DNA from 2 places in the Enterobacter cloacae complex sp. HYC042_NIDB genome. Region 2 is predicted to be linked to the other one. Evidence: predicted binding sites of a transcription regulator. Region 2 holds the regulator's gene; the other holds the start of a gene.
What was found. The regulator Fur, encoded in region 2, represses iron uptake genes when iron is present. The targets are predictions, from matches to a motif close to ATAATAATGAGAACNACTATCAA.
Positions count from the first base shown of each region.

Region 1: a site for Fur is predicted at 3,643-3,665, ahead of sufA (Fe-S cluster assembly scaffold SufA). Genes of this name have one in related genera too.

Region 1 covers NZ_CP109650.1:2,193,304-2,199,517, reverse strand. The annotation lists gene sufD (Fe-S cluster assembly protein SufD) at 1-1,005, opposite strand, end outside; gene sufC (Fe-S cluster assembly ATPase SufC) at 980-1,726, opposite strand; gene sufB (Fe-S cluster assembly protein SufB) at 1,736-3,226, opposite strand; gene sufA (Fe-S cluster assembly scaffold SufA) at 3,235-3,603, opposite strand; gene OKF39_RS10515 (MerR family transcriptional regulator) at 3,917-4,645, opposite strand; gene OKF39_RS10510 (diguanylate phosphodiesterase) at 4,834-6,054, opposite strand.
Region 2 covers NZ_CP109650.1:1,533,275-1,539,488, forward strand. The annotation lists gene chiP (chitoporin ChiP) at 340-1,737, shown strand; gene chiQ (ChiQ/YbfN family lipoprotein) at 1,785-2,111, shown strand; gene fur (ferric iron uptake transcriptional regulator) at 2,204-2,650, opposite strand; gene fldA (flavodoxin FldA) at 2,939-3,469, opposite strand; gene ybfE (LexA regulated protein) at 3,625-3,912, opposite strand; gene ybfF (esterase) at 4,041-4,814, opposite strand; gene seqA (replication initiation negative regulator SeqA) at 4,998-5,546, shown strand; gene pgm (phosphoglucomutase (alpha-D-glucose-1,6-bisphosphate-dependent)) at 5,571-6,214, shown strand, end outside.

The DNA.
Region 1 (6,214 bases), 660 kb from region 2:
CAGATTGTTGTTGGTCATCTGCCCGTCGGTTTTGATGGCGTGCTGGGCGACGTTAATCAGGCCGTTAAACACCGCCCGCCCTTTATCGCTGACGATGGTTTTGTGCAGCTGGCGGCTGTTGCAGTAGCCTTTGTTGTGCTCAAGCCAGGTGCGTGTGTCGCACACTTCTGCCTTCACCGGCATCGCCAGGCTGTTGATGCGCAGCGTAGTGTTTTCACCGTTAAGCTGCGTGCTGGTGTTGTGGCGCAGCACCGCGCCGCCGAGCAGGAAGCTGTGGCTGTACGCCGCGGCATCCTGGCCCAGCAGAAGATCGTTATGGGCAAAATGGTGGCTCTGCGGATTCTCAAACGCCAGCTTAATGTGATGAAGCTGCGCATTGGCGGCAACGTTCATCGTCAGCCGCGACCCGGTAAAGTGACGGGTCTCGTTGAGGCTGACGTAATGTTCGATTACCGTGGCCTCCGCCCCCTCCGCCAGCTCAAGGTGATGGCGATAGTGCGCGGTGTTGATCTCATCGCCCTCCACGCCCTGTGTGATGTGCATCAGCAGCAGCGGTTTTGCCGGCCGCTGGTTACGCTTGACCTGAATATGCGTCACGCTGCGGGCCAGGCTCTCGGTCAGGTGGAGGAAGACTTCCGGCTGAACCGGGGCGCTCAGGCTCTGGCGGTCGTCGTTAATGACGATATCGAACCCGCTATCCCGGGCGTCATCACTCAGTTCTGGACGCCAGACGCCATCGACAAAGACCAGACGCACCGCATCCACCGTCAGCGCCAGATCGTCGCGCCGGGCCGGGTCAATCTCCGCCAGACGCGTCACAAACTCGCCGTTCAGCAGGCCGTCGAGTGGGGTGTATTTCCAGTTCTCATGCTTCCGCGTCGGCAGGCCGAGGCGCAGCATCTGCTGCAGGTGCTGCTGCGCCTGCTCGGAGCGCGTATTACCCTGCTCCTCAAACAGCCGGTGCCACTGCTGGAGCGCATTACTGCTGTTCGGTAAGCCAGCCATAGCCCTGCTCCTCCAGTTGTTTAACCAGCGTAAAATCACCGGATTTCACAATACGTCCCTGGTAAAGCACGTGGACATAGTCCGGCTTGATGTAATCCAGAATGCGCTGGTAGTGGGTGACAATAATGAACGAGCGCTTGCCGTCGCGCAGGGAATTCACCCCGTCGGCGACAATCTTCAGGGCGTCGATATCCAGACCGGAGTCGGTCTCATCCAGAATGCACAGCTCGGGCTCGAGCACCGCCATCTGCAGGATATCGTTACGCTTTTTCTCGCCGCCGGAAAAGCCGACGTTGACCGAGCGGGTCAGCAGGTCTTCCGGCATTTTCAGCAGTTTGATCTTCTCTTCCATTAGATCCTGGAAGTCGAAGCGATCCAGCGCCTCCTGGCCACGATACTTGCGCACCGCATTCAGCGCCGTCTGGAGGAAAAACTGGTTGCTGACGCCCGGAATTTCGACCGGGTACTGGAAGGCCATAAAAATGCCCTCACCCGCGCGGTCTTCCGGCGACATCTCCAGAAGATCTTTGCCGTTAAATTCGACCGAGCCGCCTGTCACTTCGTAATCTTCGCGTCCCGCCAGCGTCGCTGAAAGCGTACTTTTCCCGGAGCCGTTCGGCCCCATGATGGCGTGAACTTCACCCGGCTTGACGTCAAAATTGAGACCGCGCAGGATCGCTTTCTCTTCCACGCTGACCTGTAAATCTTTAATGCTTAACATGTGCTTTCCTTAACCGACGCTGTGTTCAAGACTAATGGCGAGGAGTTTTTGTGCTTCAACGGCGAATTCCAGCGGCAGTTCAGAGAACACGTCCTTACAGAAGCCGTTCACAATCATCGAAATGGCATCTTCTTCGCTGATGCCGCGCTGCAGGCAGTAGAAGAGCTGATCTTCCCCAATACGCGACGTGGTCGCCTCGTGCTCCAGCTGAGCCGTGTTGTTGCGACACTCGACGTACGGGAAGGTATGCGCCCCGCAGTCGGCACCGATCAGCATTGAATCACACTGAGTGAAGTTACGCGCGTTGGTGGCCGTCGGCATGATTTTCACCAGCCCGCGATAGCTGTTCTGGCTATGCCCGGCAGAGATCCCCTTCGAGATAATCGTCGATTTGGTATTTTTCCCAATGTGGATCATCTTGGTGCCGGTATCGGCCTGCTGATGCCCGCTGGTCAGCGCCACCGAGTAAAACTCACCGATGGAGTTATCCCCGCGCAGAATACAGCTCGGGTATTTCCAGGTAATAGCGGAGCCGGTTTCCGACTGCGTCCAGGACATTTTGCTGTTTTCGCCTTCGCACAGCGCACGCTTGGTGACGAAGTTCAGGATACCGCCGGTATTGCCGTCGCCGGGGAACCAGTTCTGCACCGTGGAGTATTTCACCTCGGCGTCTTTGTGAATGATGACCTCAACCACCGCCGCGTGCAGCTGGTAGCTGTCGCGCACCGGGGCGGAGCACCCTTCGATATAGCTGACGTAGCTGCCTTCGTCCGCTACCAAAATGGTACGTTCAAACTGTCCGGTTTTTTCGGCGTTAATGCGGAAATAGGTGGAGAGCTCCATCGGGCAGCGCACGCCTTTCGGCACGTAGATAAAGGTGCCGTCGGAGGCTACCGCGGCATTCAGCGCGGCGAAGAAGTTATCGTTGCTCGGTACCACGGTGCCGATGTACTTTTTCACCAGATCGGGATGGTCATGAATGGCTTCGCCAAAGGAGCAGAAAATGATCCCCTGCTCGGCCAGCTTTTCACGGTAGGTGGTCGCTACCGAGACGGAGTCGAAAATGGCGTCCACCGCCACCTCTCTCCCCTCGCGCACGGGCACGCCCAGCTGGTTAAACGCCTCTTCAACTTCTTTGCTCAGGAAGCTGTTCTCGGCACCGGTCTGCTGGACCGCGCCGGGCTGCGAGGCGCAGGTATCGTCACAGCTGCCGCAGGAGGGCGCGGAGTAGTAGCTGTAATCCTGATAGTTCAGCTTGTCGTAGTGGGCTTTCAGCCAGTGCGGCTCTTCCATCTCCAGCCAGGCGCGAAACGCACTCAGGCGAAATTCGAGCATCCACTCGGGCTCGTTACGTTTGGCCGAAATGGCGCGCACCACATCTTCATTAATGCCTTTCGCCAGCTCGTCGGTCTGCAGATGCGTGAAAAAACCCTCTTTATAGTTGAGGTGTCCGCCGCTCCAGGTGTTTACATCACTCGTTGCTTCAGTATTACGAGACATAGTACCGCCTATACCCCAAAGCTTTCGCCGCAGCCGCATTCGTTCTGGGCTTTCGGGTTATGAAATTTGAATAACTGGTTTAAACCTTCCCGCACGTAATCCACTTCGGTTCCATCGATAAACGGCATAGCCTGCAGCGCGACGTACAGCTTTGCGCCGTCGGTTTCAAACACCAGGTCATCTTTTTCCGGTGCGGTGACGGTATCCAGCACGTAGCCAAAGCCCGCGCAGCCGGTCTGCTTAACGCCTAAGCGCACGCCGAGAATGTCGGGATTTTTTGTCACCAGCTCGTGGATATGCGCCGCCGCCGCAGGCGTGAGCGTTAATCCTCGCCAGGCAAAATCGGCAGGATTGAAGGTTTCTGAATGCAGTTCCATAGGTCCACCTCATCTGATTAGCCATCAGGGCATAACACCATGTTAGTGATAACGATTATCACTTCAACCCTCTGTCAGCAGGGGCATTCGGCTAAACCGCCCTTTTTGTCTACTTTTATTAAGCATAGACCCTGTCAGAAGATGCGGGCGGGATGGATTTAATTGTTCAATACTTTGAAAATTAATGGATTATCTGTTGGAGAAAACAGCAAAGTGAGGAAAAGTAAAATATGTATCGGAAATGCCTATTTTTGAGATAGCTTTTGTTCTGGAAGTGTCTAAAACAATAAAAGGCCCTCAAGGCCTCTGATTATTATTGGTGAAATGAAACGCTAAAACCCTGCTCACGCCAGTGATCCAGCTGTTCCTGCTGACGCGGTGTTAGCGTCTTTCCCGTCCAGACGAAGATTTTTTGCCCCGGGAAAAGTTCAGGACGCGGAGAATCAATCGGGTCCGCGAGCACGTCAATGTGCCAGCCTTGCTGCGCCAGCCGCGCGGCTTCAAGCCAAAGATGAGTACGGTCATCGCATTCCCAGCCGATAAGCAACGCATCTTTACCCGCTTTCTTGCGCGACTCCGCCAGGCTTAGAACCGCGAATTCAATCAGGACGCCGTCAAGCATGCTCGCCATGTGGCGTACAGTATTTTGATCCTGATTCATTCGCTGGCGGACGGGGGAAATGATGTTATCAATCAGCGCATCCATGGCGTGATCCCGGCGGAACTCACCGATTTTGGCGCGCAGCTTTGCCGGGCTGGCATAACGCAGAACGGTCATCATCTCTTCCTGGAACGAGACCCAGTTACCCTGAGTCAGGACTTCTTTATTTTCCAGCAAGGCTTTTACTTTTCCGACCGAAACGCCGCTTTTCATCAGGCGTTTGATCTCTTCAATACGCAGGATATCTTCATCGTCAAACTGACGATGCCCCCCTTCGCTGCGCTGCGGCTTCAACAATCCATAACGTCGCTGCCAGGCACGCAGCGTAACGGGGTTGATACCGCATCGTTCGGCCACTTCGCCGATACTGTAATAGGCCATTAACTCCCTCACGCTCAGAACTTCCATACCTAACTACACCAACCTTATCAGATTGTACAAACCATTTGTATAACTAAGACCGCATTTTGCACAGGTGAAAGGGGTCGTTCTCCCTTCACCTGTTAATACATTGTTGTCTAAAGTTTGCTTCTCGTACAGCTAAGTCTGCCGAATTTTGTACAGCTTTATCAAAAATCGAATTTCTTCTCCGGCCATGCAATCGCCGGAATTCCGCCATGGCGGGGGCTGGCAAAAAGATGCCCCTGGAACTGGGAAATGCCCGCAGATTCCAGCCACATCCACTCTTCTGCCTTCTCCACGCCGACCGCGCAGAACTGAATTTCAAGCGAGGAACAGCATTTGATAATCGCCTGAATGATGGCCTGTCGAGGGCCACTTTTATGCACGTTCGCGACGAGATCGCGATTAATCTTAATTCTGTCGGGCTGGAATTGGGCCAGTAGCTGTAGTCCCGCAAAGCCGGCACCAAAGTGATCGATCGTCACGCTGATGCCTGCACTTTTTAGCTGTCTGACTGAATCCGTGAACTCGTCAAAACGGGAAATGGCTTCACTTTCGGTAAACTCCACCACAATTTGCTCAGGAACAAAACCGTTTGCTCCAATCGCGGTGAGCAGGAAATCAACGGCGTTAGGAATGTTAACCAGCGTCATAGGCAGCAGGTTGAGGGATAACGTCTGGTTCTGCAACCCGAGTGCGCTGGCCATTGAGAGGGCCACCTGCTTGCTGTGCAAATCAGAGGTATACACGTCGTCACGCGGCAGATTGGCAAAGTAGATCCCCGGAGCGCCGCCGTCAGGCGTGCGGAGAAGCGCCTCCCAGGAGACGACCTGCTGCCTAAACGGATCGACTATCGGCTGGAAAGCAAAGCTGCAATCCGCTCCTTTCGCGACCACCTCGGGTTGCGCTGACAAGCGTGTTTCTTCGCGAACGAACTCCCAGGAATCCGCAGGCGGCAGTTCAAAATAGTTCGCTTTTTCCGTGGCCTCGACAAAGGTACGGAAAAACTGCAGCGGACGGTCATTGTAAGTCAGCTGATAGCGTGTTGTTCCCTTGTTCAGCACCTGTTGCAGCACCTCGTTCCTGTCGAACTGGCGCAAATCAAAAAGCTCCATCCCCACCTTGCCAAAACGCCGGACGGGGCCGTGATCGCGCATCAGCTCGACTACGTTATGGTGTCGCGGGTCGTTGCAGATCTCCTCATAAATAGCAGAAACATGCTCCACTGGCCCCTCAAGCAACTGAAAAAAATGTGTGCCGTTAAACAGCAAGATCCCCGTGACGTTGGCTTGCCGGTTTTTATTATTTGCAGCAGCGACCATAGCTTCCAGTGCTTTCACTGGAACGTCCTCGCAGATATGACTGCGGTAAATGATGGTTGTAAGCATGCGATTCCTGGGGGTTAAGGGTTTTGACCACAAAAACATGTGGAGAGACTTCTCTTATAGCACATTAATTGCCTCACAAATAATTTACATCTCAATCATTTACGCCCGTTAATGGCACTCTCACAAGTGTTGTACAACTTAACAGCGGCTGTGCGATTTG
Region 2 (6,214 bases):
GTCAATGCGGTGCTACTTATTTTTCTAAAAAAAGTTTGTCTGTTTCATAAAAAAGAGAATTAAGACAAATACGGGTTTTATTACGATCTAATACGCCGAAATTACCTGCTCTACCCCCGCCACACCTTGCATCCGGCCAAATGTTACAAAGCACTACCAATTATGTGCACTTCGTCATAATCCTGACTTTTGCCCACTGAAAAGCATTGATAATTCGCGTCGCGAAAAATAACCTAAAGACGGTAGTTAATTCGAGGGTATTTATAACTACCCCTGGCCTTTTGGTCTTTTATATTTTCGCCGTTTAAGGCGTTTTAATTCGTCAAAGAGGAATAATCTATGCGTACGTTCAGTGGCAAACGTAGTGCGCTGGCGCTGGCTATTGCCGGTGTGACAGCAATGTCAGGCCTGGTGGTGACACCAGAGGCAAAAGCAGCAGGTTTCATCGAAGATTCTACCCTCACTGGCGGTATTTATTACTGGCAGCGTGAACGTGACCGTAAAGATGTCACAGAAGATAAATACAAAACCAACCTCTCACACTCCACCTGGAACGCCAACCTGGACTTCCAGTCAGGCTACGCCGCCGATATATTCGGTCTGGATATTGCCGCGTTTACGGCGATTGAAATGGCTGAAAATGGCGACAGCGGCCACCCGAACGAAATTGCTTTCTCCTCCAGCAATAAAGCCTATGACGAAGACTGGTCAGGGGATAAAAGCGGCATCAGCCTTTATAAGGCCGCAGCGAAATTCAAATACGGCCCGGTATGGGCGCGTGGGGGCTATATTCAGCCAACCGGCCAGACGCTGTTAGCGCCGCACTGGAGCTTTATGCCTGGTACCTATCAGGGGGCAGAAGCCGGGGCTAACTTTGACTACGGTGATGCAGGTGCGTTGAGCTTCTCCTATATGTGGACCAACGAGTACAAAGCGCCGTGGCACATTGAGATGGACAAGTTCTACCAGAACGATAAGAAAACCAAAGTCGATTACCTCCACTCGCTGGGCGCGAAGTACGACTTCAAAAACGATCTGGTTCTGGAAGCCGCATTTGGTCAGGCGGAAGGCTATATCGATCAGTATTTTGCTAAAGCCAGCTACAAATTTGATATCGCCGGTAGTCCGCTGAGCACCAGCTACCAGTTCTACGGTACGCGCGATAAGGTCAGCGATGGCAGCGTAAATGACATTTATAACGGTACCGCGTGGCTGCAGGCGTTAACCTTCGGCTATAAGGTCGGTCAGGTTGATTTGCGTCTGGAAGGCACGTGGGTGAAGGCGGAAGGGCAGCAGGGCTACTTCCTGCAGCGTATGACGCCGACCTATGCCTCATCCAACGGTCGTCTGGATATCTGGTGGGATAACCGCTCAGACTTCAACGCCGACGGCGAGAAAGCGGTCTTCTTCGGCGCCATGTATGACCTGAAAAACTGGAACCTGCCGGGCTGGGCGGTGGGCGCTTCTTACGCTTACGCCTGGGATGCAAAACCAGCAGACATGGCGACGCCGGATGCGTACTACGATCCAAACTATCGCCTGAAAGAGTCCTCCTACAGCCTGGATGCTATCTACACCCTGCAGGATGGCCGCGCGAAAGGCACGATGTTCAAGCTGCACTTCACGCAGTATGACAACCACTCCGATATCCCAAGCTATGCGGGCGGTTACGGCAACATCTTCCAGGATGAACGTGACGTCAAATTCATGGTTATCGCCCCATTCACCATCTTCTGATGAGCACACCGGCGGGCTGAGTCCCGCCGGTCTGGAGACTGCACATGATGAAAAAAATCGTAATCGTCGCGCTGATGGCATCAGGGCTGGTGGCGTGTGTTCAGACTCAGGCGCCGAAAGAGGACGCCCGTCTGAAGGAGGCGTATAGCGCCTGTATTAATACCGCGGAAGGATCGCCTGAGAAAATTGAAGCCTGCCAGAGTGTGCTAAATGTGTTAAAGAAAGAGAAAGCGCATGAGGTGTTCGCGACGCAGGAGAATGTTCGCGTGATGGATTATCAGGCCTGCATCCAGGCACGTAAAACCGGTAACGATCAGGAAGTGGCGAAGCGTTGCGATAAAATCTGGAACGAGATACGCAATAACAACAAATAAGTTGCTCTACGCCCGGTGGCACTTTGCTGACCGGGCTTTTTTCAGGCAAAAAAAAGCCAACCTTACGGCTGGCTCAGAGTATGAACGCTAACTTATTTTGTGTCGTGAGCGTGTTCATTCTCGCGGCAATCCCCTTCAGCGCAGTGACCGTAAAGGTACAGGCTGTGGTTGGTCAGGCGAATGCCATGACGAGCTGCGATTTCACGCTGACGCGCTTCGATGGAATCATCGCTAAATTCAATGACCTTGCCGCAATCGAGGCAGATCAGGTGATCGTGGTGATGCTGCTGGGTCAGTTCGAATACAGATTTACCGCCTTCGAAATTATGACGGGTAACAATGCCCGCGTCATCAAACTGGTTCAGCACGCGATATACGGTGGCCAGCCCAATCTCTTCACCCATGTCGATAAGACGTTTATAAAGGTCTTCCGCACTGACATGGTGATTGTCTGGACCCTGAAGCACTTCCAGGATTTTTAACCGAGGAAGCGTTACTTTCAGGCCAGCCTTCTTTAATGCGGTATTGTTGTCAGTCATGCGGAATCTGTCCTGTTGCTAAACGATTCACTTCTCTGGGAAGTGACAGAAAATGCACCTGGGATAATGCGTCTCATTATAGAACTGCCATGCCTAAATGAAAACTGCAAGTCTCAGGCAAAGTATGCTTATAAAAACGTGGTATCACCTACAAACTTGCTCAATGGAAACCACATTTTGCCAGGGAGACATTGTACAGGTCTGGACGAAAAAGTTAAAAGTTTGTAGCAATTAATTTAATCGGTTTTACCTGGAAAAGGGGCGCAACCCGCGTTGCGCCGTAAAAAATCAGGCGTTGAGAATATCGTCCAGATGCAGTTCTTCGCGGATCTGTTTAACCCACTTCTCTACACGCTCTGCGGTCAGTTCTGGCTGACGGTCTTCGTCAATGGCAAGTCCGACAAAATGATCGTCATCGGCCAGGCCTTTAGAAGCTTCGAAGTGGTAACCGGCAGTCGGCCAGTGGCCCACAATAACCGCGCCATTAGGCTCAATGATGTCGCGAATCGTCCCCAGCGCATCACAGAAGTACTCGGCGTAATCTTCCTGATCGCCACAACCGAACAGGGCAACCAGCTTGCCGTTGAAGTCCACCTCTTCCAGCGTCGGGAAGAAATCGTCCCAGTCGCACTGGGCTTCACCATAGTACCAGGTTGGAATACCCAGCAGCAGAATGTCATAGCCCTCGAGATCTTCTTTGCTGCTCTTGGCGATGTCATGCACATCAGCAACGTCTTTACCGAGCTGTTTCTGAATGTTTTTTGCGATATTTTCGGTATTGCCGGTATCACTGCCGAAGAAAATGCCGATGATTGCCATGAGTAAAATAACCTCTTGAAACTTAATGGTATGGTGGCGCAATTCGGCCACGGATAAGGGCAATAATAGCAGAACTGGCAACCCTGCGGAAACCGCTATCGCGCAGGACTGCACTCTGTGCTACATGAAAAGGGCGATAAAGGGGTTTTTCAGACTTATGCCTGGCTGCGCAGCGTCTCAAGTTGGGCGATGAGCATCTCTTCAATAAGCTCGCTGCGGCTGATGTTACGCGCCTCTGCCAGCTCGTTAAGCGCATCGACCGCGTCGGCGTTGAGCTTCAGTTCGACACGCTTAAGCCCACGATTTTTATCGCGTTTAAGCTGATTGCGTTTATTGATACGCAGCTGTTCATCGCGCGAAAGCGGATTCGTTTTCGGTCGTCCCGGTCGACGCTCATTCGCGAACAGATCTAGTGTCGTACGGTCCGTTTGTTCTTTGGCCATGATTATGAGACTTCGGGGGAAACACGCCGCCCTGCTAAAGCCCGGGCGATAAGCGCGCCATCATACATCACCAAAAACGGCACGCCAACGACTGGAAGCCCGTCATCTTCCAGTCGCTCTCTTTTTAATCAATTTGCAGTATCAGCGAGATAGCGGCGAATGGCGCGCAGTACAGCATCCGGTTTTTCCGCATGCACCCAGTGTCCGGCACCGGCAATGACGTGGGCGCGCGCCTGCGGGAATTGTGCCAGCAGCGTGTCGCGGTACGCGTCGGTAATATAAGGAGAGTTACCGCCGCGAATAAAGAGGGCAGGATGCGGCCAGGCGGGAACGGTTTCCCAGCCCACGATATTGTTGTACTGGTCCCACAGCACCGGCACGTTAAAACGCCACTGCCCGTCAACAAACGACTTCAAAAGGAACTGCACCACGCCTTCTTCATCAAGATGCTCACGCATAACCGCTGCAGCCTGCTGACGAGTGGAAACGCCAGCTTCGGTTACGGCATTGATCGCCGCGAAAATCTCATCGTGACGGCGAACGTCGTAATCCACAGGCGCAACGTCAATCACGACAAGCCCGGAAATTCGTTCTGGCGCCAGCGCGGTGAGCGCCATAACCGCTTTACCGCCCATTGAATGCCCGATGAGGGTCACCTTCTGCAGGTTGTGCGCGTCCAGCGTATCCAGCAGATCCTGCGCCATTGCCGCATAGGTCATCTCGTCTGAGCGGCCGGAAAGCCCGTGGTTGCGCATATCGACCTGCAAAATATCGTGATCGGTAACCAAATCACGGGCCAGCACGCCCAGGTTATCCAGGCTGCCAAAAAGTCCATGAACCAGCACGATGGGGGAATAATTGTTCGGCGATTGTGCAGTTTGCGCTCGGGTATTCAATTTCATGGCAAAGTTCTTTTTTTACGTATGTCAGGTTAGGGTATCATGTTGACCATTCTGCCGCCCGGCTGCAAGGTTCCAGTTTAATCTGACTTTTGCCGCCAACCTGGTTTGACGCTATCCGCTGTTGGGATTTGACCTTATAATCCCAATGACTTGTATTCAGATAAGATATCGCACTGGATTAAGATGAAAACAATCGAAGTTGATGACGAACTCTATCAGTATATTGCCAGCCAGACGCGGCATATCGGGGAGAGCGCGTCCGACATTTTACGGCGCATGCTTAAAATTTCCGCCGCTTCACAGCCTGCCACACCAGTTACCAAAGATGTCGTGTCTCAGCCGAGCGTTGCTGCACAAGCAAAACCTGCCGTGACGCCGGTAAAAGATAAAGTGCGCGCGATGCGCGAACTGCTGCTCTCCGACGAATATGCGGAGCAGAAAAAGGCGGTTAACCGTTTTATGCTGGTGCTGTCTACACTTTACTCCCTGGATAACAAAGCGTTTGCTGAAGCGACCGAGTCGCTGCACGGCCGTACCCGCGTCTATTTCGCGGGCGACGAGCAGACGCTGCTGCAAAATGGCAATCAAACCAAACCTAAACATGTCCCTGGCACTCCGTACTGGGTGATCACCAATACCAATACGGGCCGCAAGTGCAGCATGATTGAACACATCATGCAGTCCATGCAGTTCCCGGCGGAATTGATTGAAAAGGTTTGCGGTACAATTTAACCCTTGCATCATAAGGACCCGGTAATGGCAAATCACAGCCGTGCAGGCCAACCTGCACAACAAAGCGATTTGATTAACGTCGCTCAGCTGACCGCGCAGTATTACGTGCTGAAACCGGTCGTGGGCAACGCAGAACACGCAGTGAAGTTTGGTACATCTGGTCACCGCGGCAGCGCGGCGCGCCACAGCTTTAACGAACCGCACATTCTGGCCATTGCTCAGGCCATTGCGGAAGAGCGCGCTAAAAACGGCGTTACCGGTCCGTGCTACGTGGGCAAAGATACCCATGCGCTGTCTGAACCGGCGTTTATTTCCGTGCTGGAAGTGCTGGCGGCGAACGGTGTGGACGTGATTGTTCAGGAGAACAATGGGTTTACTCCAACACCGGCGGTATCAAACGCGATCCTTGTGCACAACAAAAAAGGTGGCGCGCAGGCTGACGGTATCGTCATTACGCCATCCCACAACCCGCCGGAAGACGGTGGTATCAAATACAACCCGCCTAACGGCGGCCCGGCTGACACTAACGTCACCAAAGTGGTGGAAGATCGTGCAAACGCGCTGCTGGCCGACGGTCTGAAAGGCGTTAAACGTATTTCTCTTGATGAGGCGATGGCCTCCGGTCACGTGAAAGAGCAGGATCTGGTTCAGCCGTTTGTGGAAGGGCT